DNA from 3 places in the Streptomyces sp. NPDC051921 genome. Region 1 is predicted to be linked to each of the others. Evidence: riboswitches for the same ligand, from Rfam matches in the RefSeq annotation. Region 1 holds a riboswitch; each other region holds the start of a gene.
The links. Region 1 has a riboswitch for cobalamin ahead of AB0M16_RS11590 (cobalamin biosynthesis protein). Riboswitches for the same ligand answer to the same signal wherever they lie in the genome.

Region 2: another riboswitch for cobalamin. It lies ahead of metE (5-methyltetrahydropteroyltriglutamate--homocysteine S-methyltransferase); the one in region 1 lies ahead of AB0M16_RS11590 (cobalamin biosynthesis protein).
Region 3: another riboswitch for cobalamin. It lies ahead of AB0M16_RS06905 (ABC transporter substrate-binding protein); the one in region 1 lies ahead of AB0M16_RS11590 (cobalamin biosynthesis protein).

Annotation. Positions count from the first base shown of each region.
Region 1 is NZ_JBFAXU010000007.1:55,658-60,815, forward strand. Features, by position in the region: gene AB0M16_RS11575 (alpha/beta fold hydrolase) at 126-1,253, opposite strand; gene AB0M16_RS11580 (inorganic phosphate transporter) at 1,591-2,856, shown strand; gene AB0M16_RS11585 (hypothetical protein) at 2,873-3,094, shown strand; cobalamin riboswitch at 3,217-3,351, shown strand; gene AB0M16_RS11590 (cobalamin biosynthesis protein) at 3,385-4,377, shown strand; gene AB0M16_RS11595 (cobyric acid synthase) at 4,374-5,158, shown strand, end outside.
Region 2 is NZ_JBFAXU010000019.1:46,651-51,808, reverse strand. Features, by position in the region: gene AB0M16_RS24300 (oxygenase MpaB family protein) at 1-577, opposite strand, end outside; gene AB0M16_RS24295 (hypothetical protein) at 617-1,072, opposite strand; gene AB0M16_RS24290 (hypothetical protein) at 1,109-2,383, opposite strand; gene AB0M16_RS24285 (DUF4239 domain-containing protein) at 2,532-3,332, opposite strand; cobalamin riboswitch at 3,628-3,779, shown strand; gene metE (5-methyltetrahydropteroyltriglutamate--homocysteine S-methyltransferase) at 3,975-5,158, shown strand, end outside.
Region 3 is NZ_JBFAXU010000004.1:48,936-54,093, forward strand. Features, by position in the region: gene AB0M16_RS06880 (nicotinate phosphoribosyltransferase) at 1-325, opposite strand, end outside; gene clpS (ATP-dependent Clp protease adapter ClpS) at 438-743, shown strand; gene AB0M16_RS06890 (DUF2017 domain-containing protein) at 743-1,327, shown strand; gene AB0M16_RS06895 (amino acid permease) at 1,675-3,111, shown strand; gene AB0M16_RS06900 (M67 family metallopeptidase) at 3,188-3,613, shown strand; cobalamin riboswitch at 3,615-3,756, shown strand; gene AB0M16_RS06905 (ABC transporter substrate-binding protein) at 3,799-4,767, shown strand; gene AB0M16_RS06910 (iron ABC transporter permease) at 4,764-5,158, shown strand, end outside.

The sequences.
Region 1 (5,158 bases):
TCACGGGCCCGTTCATGGGCCCGTTCGCGACCCCGCGTCCGCCGCCCCGTCCGCAGCGCCCGCCGCAGCGCCTTCCGGCCCCTTGCGGGTCTTTTCCGGGTACGTTGCGGGGTCCTTCCCGGGCCCTAGACGAGCGGGGTCAGGAAGCGGCGGAGGGCCTCTTCGTAGCGGAGGGGGTCCGCGTTCCACAGGGCCGCGTGAGGGGCGCCGCTGACCGTGGTGAGGGTGACGAGGTCCGGGCGGAGCTCGGCGAGGCGCCGCGAGGGGCCCCAGGGGGCGATGGTGTCGTCGGGACCGTGGAAAAGCAGGGTGGGGACGCGCAGCGCGCCGGGGGCGGCGGCCTCCTGGAGGCGGTCGGGATGGAGCCCGGTCCTGCCCTGGGCGGCGCGGACCGCGAGCGGCAGCAGCGGGCCCGGCACCCGGTGGGCGGCGGCCAGGTTGCGCAGGGTGGCCTCCCAGTCGAGGACCGGGGAGTCGAGGACGAGGCCGCGGATCCGGTCGCGCACCCCGGAGCTCGCGGCGGCGTGCAGGGCCATGGCGGCGCCGGTGCCCCAGCCGTGCAGGACGACCTGGGTGGCGCCGCGCCGGACGGCGTAGCGGATGGCGGCGTCGACGTCGCGCCACTCGGTGTCGCCGAGGTGGCCGAGCCCGTCGGGGGCGGCGGGCGCTCCGGCGTCGCCCCGGTAGGCGGGGAGGAGGACCGGGATCTGCCGGCGCTGGAGGAAGGGGACCAGGTTGAGCGGCTGCTCACGGGTGGTGCCGAGGCCGTGCAGGGCGATCACCCAGGTGGAGCGGGCGCCGGGGATCAGCCAGGCGGGCAGGTTGCCGAGTTCGCCGGGGATCTCGACGTCCTCGTAGGAGAGGCCGAGGGCGGTCTCGGGGGTGCCGATGTGCAGCTGCGGGGTGAAGCGGACCCGGACGCCGGGGCCGAGGGTGCCGAGCTCGACGCGTTCGAGGCGGCGCACGACGGTGTCGGCGGTGTGCGGGACCCGGTCGAGGACCGGGCCGACGACCGCGTGCAGGGCGTCGGCCTCGATCCCGTACGTGCCGGGGCGCAGCGAGGCGAGGCTGCGGGTGAGGGTGATCCGGCCCGGTCCCGTGGCGTGCACGGTGAGCTTGGGATCGCCGGGGAAGGGGCGCCCGGAGGGCACCTTGAGGGCGACGTCGCTGGCGTACCGGCCGGCCGCCACCGCGGCCGCGCCGAGACCGATCACTGTGGTGACGGCCGCTGCCGTCGCTGTAGCCGGGCGCACGCTCCCAGTGTCGGCAGCCTGCCCGCGACCTGCCACCGGGCGGCTCCTTCGAGTGACGTGGGTCTCGTTCTCGGGGTCCTCCGTGCGACTGAAGCGGTCCACGGGGCGATACGGGACGAGAGTGGAGGAAGCTACGCGCGTTGCGTCCGGCCCGGAACGGCACGGTTTACCCGGGGTCGCACGGTGACCGCATCGTGGACAGCCCGTCCGTCCGACCCGGAAGCGGAATCTCCGGACCTCGATTCGGGACACCACGTCGCCCGACCCAGTTCACCTTCCGTTCACCCAGGTTGCCTACGTTCAACCTGCCACTGACGTCAAACGATTGCCTGGGTAAATGGAACACATCACGCTGCTGCTCGCGATTGTGGTCGTGACAGCTCTCGTGTTCGATTTCACGAACGGTTTCCACGACACCGCCAACGCGATGGCGACGACCATCTCGACCGGTGCCCTCAAGCCCAAGACGGCGGTGGCCATGTCCGCCGTGCTGAACCTCGTCGGCGCGTTCCTGTCGGTGGAGGTCGCCAACACGATCTCCAAGGGACTGGTCAACGAGGAGGGGATCCAGCCCGAAGTCATCCTCGCCGCGCTCGTCGGCGCGATCCTCTGGAACCTGGTGACCTGGCTGGTCGGACTGCCGTCCAGCTCCTCCCACGCCCTGATGGGTGGCCTCATCGGCGCGACCGTGGCCTCGATCGGCATCAGCGGCGTCAACGGCGAGGTCGTCGTGACGAAGGTGCTCATCCCCGCGATCGCCGCCCCGGTGGTCGCCGGCGTGGCCGCGATGCTCGCCTCCCGCCTGACGTACCGCCTCGGCAAGAACGCGCCCGAGAAGGCGACGGCGAAGGGCTACCGGGCCGGCCAGATCGCCTCCGCCGGTCTCGTCTCCCTCGCCCACGGCACCAACGACGCGCAGAAGACCATGGGCATCATCACCCTGGCCCTGGTCGCCGGCGGCACCCTCGCCCCCGGCTCCAACCCGCCCGTCTGGGTCATCGTCTCCGCCGGCACGGCGATCGCGCTCGGCACCTACCTCGGCGGCTGGCGCATCATCCGCACCATGGGCAAGGGCCTCACGGACCTCCAGCCGCAGCAGGGCTTCGCCGCCCAGACCAGCGCGGCCACGGTCATCCTGGCCTCCTCCCACCTCGGCTTCTCCCTCTCGACCACGCACTCCGTCTCCGGCGCCGTCATGGGCGCGGGCCTGGGCCGCAAGGGCGGTGTGGTCCGCTGGTCGACCGCCACCCGCATGTTCGTCGCCTGGGGCCTGACCCTGCCGGCCGCCGGCCTGGTCGGAGCGGGAGCCGAGTACGTCGCCCGTCAGGGCGACTGGGGCGTCTACACGGTCGCGGCCTTCCTGGTCGCCTCCTGCCTCGGCATCTGGCTCCTCTCCCGTCGTCACGTCGTCGACCACAACAACGTCAACGACGTCGAGACCGGGACCGAGCCCGCGGGTGTCGTCACCACCGCCATCGCGGCCGTCACCCCGCCGCCGGCCGGCTCCGTCGCCGCCGTCGCGGACGAGGACCTGAAGGCCACCATCCCCGCCCCGGGCCCGACCGACCCGGCCGCTCCCCCGGCCCCCGCCGCCGCGGTCTAAGGAACTGGAACCAAGCATGAAGATCGACTGGGCAGCTCTCGGCTCCGTCTTCGGAGTCAGCCTCGTGGCCACCGTCGCCCTCGTGGCCCTCTTCACCCTCGGTGTCGTCGGCCTCGGCAAGCAGGAGGAGGCCGCGGCGAACGGCGGCTCCGCCACCCTGGCCCGCACCGGCGCCTACCTCTGCTTCGCCCTGTGCGCGGCGGCCGTCGCGTACGGCATCTATCTGATCGTCGCCTGACGCTCGACGGACCATCCGGCCGGGCGGCCCCCCACCACGGGTGCGGGGCCGCCCGGCCGCCGTGTTTGTGGTGCTTCGCACAGTGACGCGACGCAGGTCAAGGGTGAGTTGACGGGTGTTCGCGGAGCGTGGTGGACTGCCGAAGCCATTACGGCGGCAAGCAGAGGAAGTCCGGTGCGAATCCGGCACGGTCCCGCCACTGTGACCGGCCCCGACGGGCCGGGAGTCAGGAACTCTCGCCGCCGGTCACGTCGAGCCAGGGCGCGGACCCTGAGTGAGGACACAGTGCCATGCCCGGCCGCGGCCCCCGACCTTCCCGTGCCCGCACCCCCCGTCCCTCCCGCGTGTTCGCGTACGGAGCCGCCGCCGGCCTCGCCGTCGACCTGCTCGTGGGCGATCCGCGCCGCGGCCATCCCGTCGCCGCGTTCGGCCGCGCGGCCGGTGCGGTCGAACGGGTCCTGTGGCGCGACGACCGCGGCCGGGGCGCCCTGCACACCGCCGTCTGCGCGGGCGGAACCGTCGCGCTCGGCGCCCTCGCCGCCCGGACCCTGCGGGGCAGCCGCGCCGCATCCGTCGCCCTGACCGCCGCCTCCGTGTGGGCCGTCGTCGGCGGTACGACCCTGGGGCGCGAGGCCCGTGCGATCGGCGGGGCGCTCGCCGCCGGCGACCTGGAGGTGGCCCGGGAACGGATGCCGCACCTCGTCGGCCGCGACCCGCAGGCCCTCGACGGGCCCGCGATGGCCCGCGCGGTCGTTGAGTCCGTCGCCGAGAACACCTCCGACGCCGTCGTGGGCGCCCTCTTCTGGGGCGCGGTGGCCGGCGTGCCCGGCCTGCTCGGCTTCCGGGCGGTGAACACCCTGGACGCCATGGTCGGCCACCGGTCCCCCCGCTACCGTCGCTTCGGCTGGGCCTCGGCCCGGCTCGACGACCTCGCCGGCTGGCCGGGCGCCCGGCTCACCGCCGTCCTCACCACCGTCGCCGGCGGGAACCCGCGCGGGGCGGCGAAGGCCTGGCGCGAGGACGCCGGGCGGCACCCCAGCCCCAACGCGGGACCGGTGGAGGCCTCGTTCGCCGGAGCCCTCGGCGTACGGCTCGGCGGGACCCTGTCGTACGGCGGGCGGATCGAGCACCGGCCCGTGCTCAACGGGACGGGGCGGGCCGTCGAGGTGACCGACATCGACCGGGCGGTCCGGCTGTCCCGCCGGGTGACCTGGCTGACCCTGGCCGCCTGTGTGGGCGGCCGGACCATCGCGTGCGCGCTGAGGAAGCGGAGGAACGTATGAGAGGCGGGGGGCTGCTCGTCGCCGGGACCACGTCCGACGCGGGCAAGAGCGTCGTCACGGCCGGCATCTGCCGGTGGCTGGTCCGGCAGGGGCTGAAGGTCGCACCCTTCAAGGGACAGAACATGTCCCTCAACTCCTTCGTGACGCGGGACGGCGCGGAGATCGGGCGCGCGCAGGCCATGCAGGCGCAGGCGGCCCGGGTCGAGCCGAGCGCGCTGATGAACCCGGTGCTGCTCAAGCCCGGCAGCGACCGCTCCAGCCAGGTCGTGCTCATGGGCAAGCCGGTCGGCGAGCTCAGCGCGCGCGGCTACCACGGCGGCCGGCAGAAGGAGCTCTTCGAGCCGGTTCTGGCGTGCCTGGAGGAACTGCGGGGCACGTACGACGCCGTGATCTGCGAAGGGGCGGGCAGTCCGGCCGAGATCAACCTGCGGCGCACGGACATCGTGAACATGGGCGTCGCACGGGCCGCGCGGCTGCCCGTCGTCGTGGTCGGCGACATCGACCGGGGCGGGGTGTTCGCCCAGTTCTTCGGGACGACGGCACTGCTGGCGCCCGAGGACCAGGCGCTCGTCGCGGGCTATCTCGTGAACAAGTTCCGCGGTGACGTGACCCTGCTGGAACCCGGACTGGACATGCTGCACGGCCTCACCGGGCGCCGCACCTTCGGCGTCCTGCCGTACGCGCACGGCCTCGGCATCGACGAGGAGGACGGCCTGCGGGTCTCGCTGCGCGGCGCCGTGCGCGAGTCGGTCGTGGCGCCGCCGCTGGGCGCGGACGTGCT
Region 2 (5,158 bases), on a different contig from region 1:
GCGCCGGTGCGACCGGTGGTCTGCGCAGGAAGGCGTCCACGGTGAGCGCGTCGGCACCGCCGGTCAGCTTCGGGCGGATCTCCTCGAAGTAACGGGCGAGCGCGGCGGTGCTGCCGGGCACCTCGTCGGGGTCGAGGCCCACGAGCCGGGCGGAGACGCGCTGTTCGTCGACGTACCGGTCGGCCTGGGCGTCCGTCAGCGGGATGCCGGAGCGGCGGACCACGTGGAGGTACGAGTCGATCTCGGCGCAGTGCACCCACAGCAGCAGTTCGGGGGCGTCGACGCCGAGCAGCCGGTGGATCTTGCGCACCCTGGCGCCGGCGGCCTCGGCCGCCTCGGAGGTGCCGTAGCTGAGCGTGCCGACGAAGCTCGCCGTCCGCATGAGCCGTCCCCAGGGGTCCCGGCGGAAGTCGCTGTTGATCATGACTCCGCGGACGGCGACGGGATGCAGCGCCTGGAGGTACAGGGCGCGCACCCCGCCGATCCACATGACGGGGTCGCCGTGGAGCTGCCAGGTCACGGACCCGGGACCGAAGAGTCCCGGGTCGGCGTCGTGCTTCGTCGCGTCCGACCGCATGGCTTCAGGCTAGGGCCGGGGCCCGTACGGGTCGACGGGTCAGCGCCAGACCGTCTGCGCGGAGTCGAGCTGGACCCAGGTGATCGGGTTGCCGGTGTTGGCGCCGAAGACGCTGACCGAGCCCGCCGTGTTGATCTCCAGGCGGCAGGCGTTGATGCCCTGGCTGTTGTTGCGGGGCACGGCCGCGCGCACGTAGCCGGTCGGCAGCGCGAAGCCGTCGGGCAGGCGGCCTATCTTGGCGTCGCCGGTGAGGTTGCAGGTGACCAGGCCGCGGGCCTGGAGGAACGTGGTGCCGGCGATGGTGACGAGCCGGACCTCGGGGATCGCGGTCGCGTTCGGGGTGATGCCGGGCTCCAGGACGAGCGGGGTCCAGGCTCCGGCGTCGACCGTGCCGGGGTCGGCGGCCGCCGGGGTCGCGGCGGCGAGGCCGCCGACGGTGAGGGCGGCGGGCAGGGCGAGGGCCGCGCCGAGGACGCTGCGGCGGTTCTGCGACATGGTGGTGGGCTCCTTGGTGCCGGGAAGGTGTGGGGGTCAGCGCCAGACGGCGCTGACGTTGTCGAGCTGCGCCCAGGCGATGGGGTTGGTCGTGCGTCCGCCGTAGAGCCGCACCGCGCGGTCGGTGCCGACCTCGACGCGGGCGACGGCGGGGCCGCCGAGGGCGTTGTCGCGCGGCACGGTGGCGCGGGCGACGACGCTCGGGGTGAGCGAGTCGGGCAGGGTGCCGAGGACGGTGTCGGCAGTGAAGGGGCCCTTGACCCCGCCGGAGAGCTGGAGGGTCGTGGTGCCGGCGAGGCTGATCAGGCGTCCCTGCGGGGCGTTCTGATCAGCGGTCACCCCGGCTGCCAGGGTGATCGGCTGCCAGTCCGTGAGGACCTTCACGCCGTCGGTCTCGGGGGCCGCCGAGAGGGACAGGATCGTGCAGGTGCGCGGGCCGGGGTCCTCGCAGGCGAACCCGAAGTGCAGGTGCGGGACACCGTCGCGGACGGAGACGGCCATCCCCTCCGCCTCGCGCCACGTCAGGCCGGGGCCGGCCGTGATGTGCTGGTGGTCGAGCAGGGCGCCGGTGGCCCAGTCGATGGCGGCGATGTGCGTGTTGCCGGGCAGCGGGGCGGCGTCGAGGCTCTGGCCCTTCAGGGTGTACAGCACGCCGCCGTGGGACGCGTATCCCTGGAAGTCGACGCCGTCCGCGGGGACGGCCGGGGTGAGCCGCTGCTTGGCCTGCCAGACCCCGGCCGCCGCCTGGGCCAGGTCGTACCGCTCGAAGGTCATCACGCCGTTGAGGTTGAAGCGGACCACGAGCTCGTCGGCGCTGCGGTCGATCGTCGGGGTGATGCCGCGGCACGCCGGGTCGGGCCGGTACGGCGGCGTGTGGGCCGAGGAGCCGTAGTCGACGGTCGTCCCGGTCTGGAACGGGAAGCTGGTCACGGCCGTGCCGTAGCCCTCGTTCTTGCTGTTCGGCGAGGACGCGGTCTCGGTCCAGAGCCAGACCGTCCCGTCACGGTTCTCCACGCCCAGGCTGACGCCGTGTCCGAACCCGCGCAGGTACATGTGGCCGGTGATCGCGCCGGACGGGTTGAGCCGGGTCAGGCACAGGTCGCCCTTGGTCTTGCGGGTCGGGTAGTCGACGGCGGCCGGCTCGTCGGGCAGCTTGACGTCGCCCTGCATGATCTGCAGCACGAAGATGTCGCCGGACGCCGGATCGATGCCGAAGCCCTGCATGACCGTGCTGTTCTGCAGCGGACGCCGGTGGAGCAGTTTGCCCACCGGGCCCGCGATGTCTATCTGTCCTGCGATGGTGACGCTCAACGGCACGGCTCCTCTGACGCATGTGTTTCCGTCATGATCGAACCGCGTCAGTCTGCCACTCCTCCCCCTCCGTCCGGAGGAACCGCGCCGCCGGCCGGCGGCGAGCCCGGGCAGTTCGCCGGTTCTGCCCGGACCGGGACGACGGGCGCTAGCCGGCCTCTTCGGTCCAGTACCGGGCGAGGGCCCCCTCCCGGTACGGTGCCGGGCTCACGCTGAGGTCGCCGGCGAAGGGGCGGTCGAGGACGAAGACGAGCAGCAGGCTGAAGCCGATGAGCGCGGCGACGCAGGAGACGAAGAGGAGCTGGATCCGCATCCTGCGCATGCCGTAGAGGAAGGTGAGCGGGATCAGGACGACCGCGCCGCCGAAGGCCAGGACCTGCAGCAGCGGGGGGAGTTCCTGCTCGGCCATGGTGAGGCGGGCCCGGCGCTGGCCGGCGACGTCGTTGAGTCGGGCGACGGCCTCCTCGTAGAAGACCTCCTCGCGCGCGGTCTTCGGCTCGTACGCCTGGAGCGCGTCGAACACGGCCTGGAGCTTGACGGCGGTGGTCCCGTAGCTCGGTTCTCCCGCACGCATCCGGGGCCACTGGTCCTCCACGACCGCGTGGACGTATCCGCTGAGCGCGGCGTCGACCTGGCCGCGCACCGGGGGCGGGAAGGCTGCGGCGTCGCGCGCGATGAGGGCGACGTCGGTGGCCTCGGTCGCGACGATGGTCTGTGTGCTGTCCAGCTGCGTCCAGAGGGTGACGATCACGAAGGCGAGGATGATCCCGTAGATCGCGCCGAACATGCCCAACGTCACCCCGACCATGTCGTTGTGCTCCCCCTCGGCGAGCGAAGGGTACTTGCGGCGGGCGAGCACGCTCCCGGCGACCGCCAGCGCGACGGTCCCGCCGACGGTGAGGAGGGCCAGGGTGAAGGTGCTGAAGTGGTTGAGCAGCCAGAGCGACATGTGCCGGAATACTAGGGATCGATCACCGCCGGGCGCGTGCCCGGACGTGCCGGGAAAGGCTTGATCACCCGCGCGTGTCTGCCCGGGAACACGTGGTTGCCTCCTCCTTCGGACACGGGAGCAGTGGCTCACCCGTACGGGACGGCAAGTGGGCCGACCGGGCCGCCGGTTCGCCCCGCCGGTCCCGCTTCCGACGTGGACCGTCGCGTTCGGCCCGAGGCCGCCCGGCCCCGGCGGGCCGCGTGTAGGGTGGCGGTGCAGCTGGTTCGCCCCGCCATCCAGGCGGGCGCGTCGCAAGAGGGAACCCGGTGGGAATCCGGGACTGCCCCGCAGCGGTGAGCGGGAACGACCGCCGTCACACAGCACTGGGCCGATGCACACGGCCTGGGAAGCGACGGCCAGTAGGTGTCCTCCGTCAGGAGGGCGTGCCCGCGAGTCCGAAGACCTGCCCGTTGCCCGCACGCGGACGATTCCGCGCGCGGATCTCCCGGCGACCTCGTGGGCGGGTCGGAGTGGAACGAGACGTACGACGGCGCGGGCGCCGGCGCCGCGCGGCGCGTGCTCGTCCCCGTCCCGTCCGTCACCCCTTCGCGCCCCCGTCCCGCCGGGATCTCAGGGATGCAGATCGCGAAGGAGATCTCCGTGAGCACGAAGTCCACGACCGCGGCCGCTCAGGCCACCGTGTACGGCTATCCCCGCCAGGGACCCGGGCGGGAACTGAAGAAGGCCGTCGAGGGGTACTGGAAGGGGCGGGTCGACGCCGCGGCCCTCCGGTCCGTCGCCGCCGAGCTGCGCGCCGCGAACTGGCGGCAGCTGTCCGAGGCCGGTGTCGGCGAAGTCCCCACCGGAGACTTCTCGTTGTACGACCACGTCCTCGACACCACCGTGATGGTGGGCGCGGTGCCCGAGCGGCACCGGGAGGCCGTCGCCGCGGATCCGCTCGCCGGGTACTTCGCCATGGCGCGCGGCACGCAGGACGTGGCCCCGCTGGAGATGACGAAGTGGTTCGACACCAACTACCACTATCTCGTCCCGGAGTTGGGGCCGGACACGGTGTTCTCGGCCGACTCCGCCAAGCAGGTCGCCGAACTGCGCGAGGCACTCGCGCTCGGCCTGACGGCCCGGCCCGTCCTGGTCGGGCCCGTCACCTACCTGCTGCTGGCCAAGCCGGCGCCCGGCGTGGCCGCCGGCTTCGACCCGCTCACGCTGCTCGACCGGCTCCTTCCGGTGTACGCGCAGGTCCTCGCCGATCTGCGGGCGGCCGGCGCGCAGTGGGTGCAGCTGGACGAGCCCGCCCTCGTGCAGGACCGGACGCCGGCCGAGCTGAACGCCGCCGCGCGCGCCTACCGTGACCTCGGTGCGCTCGCCGACCGGCCGAAGATCCTCGTCGCCTCCTACTTCGACCGGCTCGGGGAGGCCCTGCCCGTGCTCGCCAAGGCGCCCGTCGAGGGGCTGGCGCTGGACTTCACCGGACCGGCCGCCACCCACCTCGGCGCGCTCGCCGCCGTGGGCGGACTGCCCGGGAAGCGCCTGGTCGCGGGCGTCGTCGACGGCCGCAACGTCTGGGTCGGCGACCTGGAGAAGTCCCTCGCCGTCCTCGGCACGCTGCTCGGCCTCGCCGACCGCGTGGACGTCTCCGCCTCCTGCTCCCTGCTGCACGTGCCGCTCGACGCGTCCGCCGAGAAGGACGTCGACCCGCAGATCCTGCGCTGGCTCTCCTTCGCCCGGCAGAAGACCGCGGAGGTCGTGACCCTGGCGAAGGGCCTGTCGGCCGGCGCCGGCGCCGTCGCCGGCGAGCTGTCGGCGAACCGCGCGGCGCTCGCCTC
Region 3 (5,158 bases), on a different contig from region 1:
CGGGGTAGCCCCAGATGTCGCCGGAGAAGCGGTAGCGCGCGAGCCATTGCAGGGTCGGTTCGTCGACGATGTTCCGCTCGCGCAGGAAGCCGATCACGCCGGCGTCGAAGCGGAAGTTCTCGACGGCGTCCAGGACCCGTCCGACGCCCGCCACCACGCCGTAGCGCCGCCCCTCGGGCAGTCGGCGGGTGAAGACCTCGAAGACGGACCGGCGGTCCGCGGTGCCGGCCCTGAGGGCCGCCTGGAGCATGGTCAGCTCGTACTGGTCGGTGAAGAGAGCGGTCGACGGCACGTCCACCGGCAGCCCAAGGTCCGCAGCGTTCATGTGAGGATGCTACCGCAGTATTCGTCACTCTGACGAATACTGCGGGAATGTGCGGCGCGGCACGGGTGACCCGTTTGTGCGACCGACGGGTCGGGGTGGCAGCATGGGGTAAGTGAGCGTTGCGCCTATCGAGATCGAACGGACCGAATCGGCCGAGGAGGTCTCCGCCGTCGTCGAACCCGACGTGCCCTGGGTGACCCTCGTCCACAATGACCCGGTCAACCTGATGAGCTATGTCACCTACGTCTTCCAGGCGTACTTCGGCTACTCCAAGGACAAGGCGCACAAGCTGATGCTCGACGTGCACAACAAGGGCCGCGCGGTGGTCTCCAGCGGCACCCGCGAGGAGATGGAACGGGACGTGCAGGCGATGCACGGCTACGGACTGTGGGCGACCCTCTCCCAGGACCGCGGCTGATGGCGGGCCATTTCGAGTCCCTCCCGGGCGGCGGCGCGGCCGTCGCGCTCGACGAGGTCGAGATCTCGATCCTGCGCTCCCTGGCCGTCCAGCTCATGGAGCTGATCGGCCCCGGCGACGAGCCCGTCGAGGGCGAGGACCCGCTGGCGGCACTGTTCGCCGAGGGGCCGAGCGAGCCGCCCGCCGACCCGGCCCTGCGCCGGCTCTTCCCCGACGCGTACGGGGACGACACGGACGAGCTGCGCCGGGCGGCGGCCGACTTCCGCCGCTTCACGGAGAACGACCTGCGGGCCCGCAAGCGCGAGGACGCGCTCGCGGTGGTCCGCAGCCTCGACACGCTCGCCTCGGCCGCGGCCGGCGAGGGCGGCGGGATCCTCAAGCTCACGCCGGACGAGTCGCGCGCGTGGCTCGGCGCGCTCAACGACCTGCGGCTGACCATCGGCACCCGCCTGGACGTCACGGACGACGACGAGAGCGAGCAGCTGTACCGGCTGCCGGACTCCGATCCGCGCAAGCCGATGGTGATGGCGTACCTCTGGCTCGGCGGACTGCAGGAGTCGCTCGTCGAGACGCTGATGCCGTAGTCGCCGCACCCGGCACGGCCGAGCACCCGCGACGGCGGGTGTTCGCTCAGCGGACGCTCAAATCCGGATAACGAATGCGTTATCAAAGAACCCTGCTTTGCTCTGTTGGGTCCGTTTCATCCCTCTTTTTGTGTGGTCCGGGTCACGCGCAGGGGCCTCGATCACGGTTGAGCGCGTGATAAATCTTCACGACCACCCGGGGACGCCACCCCTGTCCCCGGGGGCGCTTCGACCGGCTGACCGCCGGTGGCACTCCATTCCACATCCGGGGGGATCAGGACCTGGTCCGCAGCACAGACGGCCGAGCCGGCCGGTGCGCGGATCAGCATGGAGAAAGGCGCACCACCATGACCTCTGCGCAGGTCGACCAGCAGCACGACGGCAACGAGGCCGCGGACACCGCGGCGGGCGAGGGCTACCACCGGGCACTCGGCGCACGCCAGATCCAGATGATCGCGATCGGCGGTGCCATCGGTACCGGCCTGTTCCTGGGCGCGGGCAAGGGCATCTCCATCGCGGGACCGAGCCTGATCCTCGCGTACGCCGTCGCGGGCCTCGTCATCTTCTTCATCATGCGGGCGCTCGGCGAGCTCCTCATGTACCGCCCCGTGTCGGGCTCCTTCTCGGAGTACGCGCGTGAGTTCATCGGCCCGTTCGCGGGCTTCGTGACCGGCTGGACGTACTGGCTCTTCTGGGTCGTCACCGGCATCACCGAAGTCACCGCCGCGGCCACCTACATGACGTACTGGTGGGACATCCCGCAGTGGCTGTCCGCCCTCGTCTTCACCGTGATCCTCTACGGCGCCAACCTCATCTCCGTGAAGCTCTTCGGTGAGCTGGAGTTCTGGTTCTCGATGGTCAAGGTCACCGCGATCGTCGGCATGATCCTCATCTGCGCGGGCATCCTGACCCTCGGCTTCTCCGACGCCGGCGACACCGCCTCGGTGACCCACCTGTGGAGCCTCGGCGGCTTCTTCGCCGGCAAGGACGGCATCTTCTCGACCCTGATGACCCTTCAGATGGTCATGTTCGCCTTCCTCGCCGTCGAGCTGGTCGGCGTGACCGCGGGCGAGTCGAAGGACCCGAAGACGGTCCTGCCGAAGGCCATCAACACCGTGCCGTGGCGCATCGCCGTCTTCTACGTCGGCGCGCTGATCATGATCCTGTCGGTCGTCCCGTGGACCGCGTTCAAGCCGGGTGTCAGCCCGTTCGTCGCGGCCTTCGAGCGCATGGGCCTCGGCGTCGGCGCCGCCATCGTCAACTTCGTCGTCCTGACGGCGGCCCTGTCCTCCTGCAACTCGGGCATGTACTCGACCGGCCGCATGCTGCGCGACCTCGCGCTCAACGGCCAGGGCCCGAAGGTCTTCACGAAGCTCACGAAGTCCGGCACCCCGCTGGTCGGCACCACCGTCTCGGCCGCGCTGATGACGGTCGGCGTCTGGATCAACTACCAGTGGCCCGGCGAGGCGTTCAACTACGTCGTCTCCTTCGCCACCATCTCCGGCATGTGGGCCTGGATCGTCATCCTGATCTGCCAGATCCGCTACCGGCTCAAGGCCGACCGGGGCGAGCTGCCGCAGTCCTCGTTCAAGGCGCCGGGCGGCATCTGGTTCAGCGTCTTCTCGCTCGCCTTCATCGGCATGGTCGTCGTGACCATGGGCATGGACGCGGACAACCGGGTCGCCCTGTACGGCGCGCCGGTCTGGGGCCTGCTCCTGGCCGTCGCCTACCTGGTGCTCAAGGCCCGCAACCCCGAGGGCGCCGCCTTCGCCAAGCGCTCCTGACCGGCACCGTCTCGGCATCCGGGCCGTCTCGTACCACTCCTCGGTACGGGGCGGCCCGTCTGCTTATCCTGTCGGCATGCTGACCATCACCCGAGCCCTGTTCGACCAGATCGTGGAACACTCCCGTGCGGACCACCCCGACGAGGCCTGCGGCGTGGTCGCGGGTCCGGTCGGCAGCGGCCGCCCCGAGCGCTTCATCCCCATGCTGAACGCCGCGCGCTCGCCCACCTTCTACGAGTTCGACTCCGGCGACCTGCTGAAGCTCTACCGCGACATGGACGACCGGGACGAGGAGCCGGTGATCGTCTACCACTCGCACACGGCGACCGAGGCCTACCCGTCCCGTACGGACATCTCCTACGCCAACGAGCCGAACGCCCACTACGTCCTCGTCTCCACCGCCGACACCGACGGCGCGGGCCCCTTCCAGTTCCGCTCGTACACGATCGTCGAGGGCGTCGTGACGGAGGAAGAGGTCAAGGTCGTCGAGGCGTACGAGTGACCGCTCCGATGATCATGCGAGACTGAGCGCGACCAACGGGCGGCAGGAGCCAGGAAGCCGGTGCGAATCCGGCACGGTCCCGCCACTGTGACCATCCCTCCCGGGATGGAAGCCAGGAACTGACCTGCCGCCTTCCCACCACCGATCGGGGACGCGGAGATCCCCGTCAGGAGGCCCGTTCCGTCATGTCCTGGCGCCGTACGTCACTGCTGCCCGCCGCCGCGCTCATGTCCCTCCTCGCCGCCTGCTCGGCCCCCGCCGCCAAGCCCTCGGCACGGCCCGCGCCCGGCTTCCCGTACACCGTCGCCAACTGCGGCGTGAGCACCACCTACCAGGCCCCGCCCCAGCGCGCGGTGACCATGAACCAGCACGTCACCGAGGTCATGCTCGCCCTCGGCCTGGAGAAGTCCCTGGTCGGCACCGCCTACCTGGACGACGCCGTCCTCCCCTCCTACAAGAAGGCCTACGACGCCGTCCCCGTGCTCGCGAAGGAGTACCCCTCCAAGGAGGCCCTGCTCGCCGCGAACCCCGACTTCGTCTACGGGGGGTACGCCTCCGCCTTCGACGCCACGGCCGGCCGGAGCCGCGCCGACCTGGAGCGCGCCGGGATCGCCACCCGCCTCAACACCGAGTACTGCCCCAGCGGCAGGAGCTCCTTCGCCGACCTCTACCGCGAGGTCGACGAGGTCGGCCGCACCTTCGGTGCCGCCGACCGGGCCGCGACCTGGGCCGCCACCGCGAAGAACACCGTCGCCGCCGCCGAACGGCGCCTCAAGGGCGTCGCCCCCGTCTCCGTCTTCGTCTACGACAGCGGCGACAAGACGGCCTTCACCGCCGGCGGCAAGGGCATCGGCAACGAGATCATCACCCGCGCCGGCGGCCGCAACGTCTTCGCCGACCTCGACAAGGCCTTCGGCGACGCCACCTGGGAACAGGTCGTCGCCCGCAAGCCCGAGGTCGTCGTCATCTACGACTACGGCTCCACCACCGTCGAGCAGAAGAAGCGGCGCCTCCTCGACGACCCCGCCCTGCGCGAGGTCCCCGCGATCAAGAACCGCCGCTTCGCCGTGATGCCGCTCTCCGACACCGTCCTCGGCGTCCGGGCCCCCGCCGCCGTCGACAAGCTCGCCACCCAGCTGCACCCCGCGCGATGAGCCCGGCGAAGCGGTACCCGGCCGTCGTCGCCGGACTGCTCGTGACGCTCGCGGCGGCCGTCGTCGCCTCGCTCGCGCTCGGCTCCGTCCGCGTCCCGCCCGGCCAGGTGCTCGACGCCCTGACCGGGCGGGCCGGGCCCTCCCCGTACCGGACGATCGTGCTCGACGTCCGGCTGCCCCGGGTCCTGCTCGGCGCCGTCGTCGGCGCCGGGCTCGCCGTCGTCGGCGCCGTCCTCCAGGCCCTCGTGCGCAACCGGCTCGCCGACCCCTTCCTGCTCGGGATCTCCTCCGGGGCCTCCGCCGGCGCCGTGTGCGTCCTCGTCCTCGGCGCCGCCGGCGGCGTCACCACCACCGTCGCCCTGCCCGCGGGGGCCTTCGCCGGCGCCCTGCT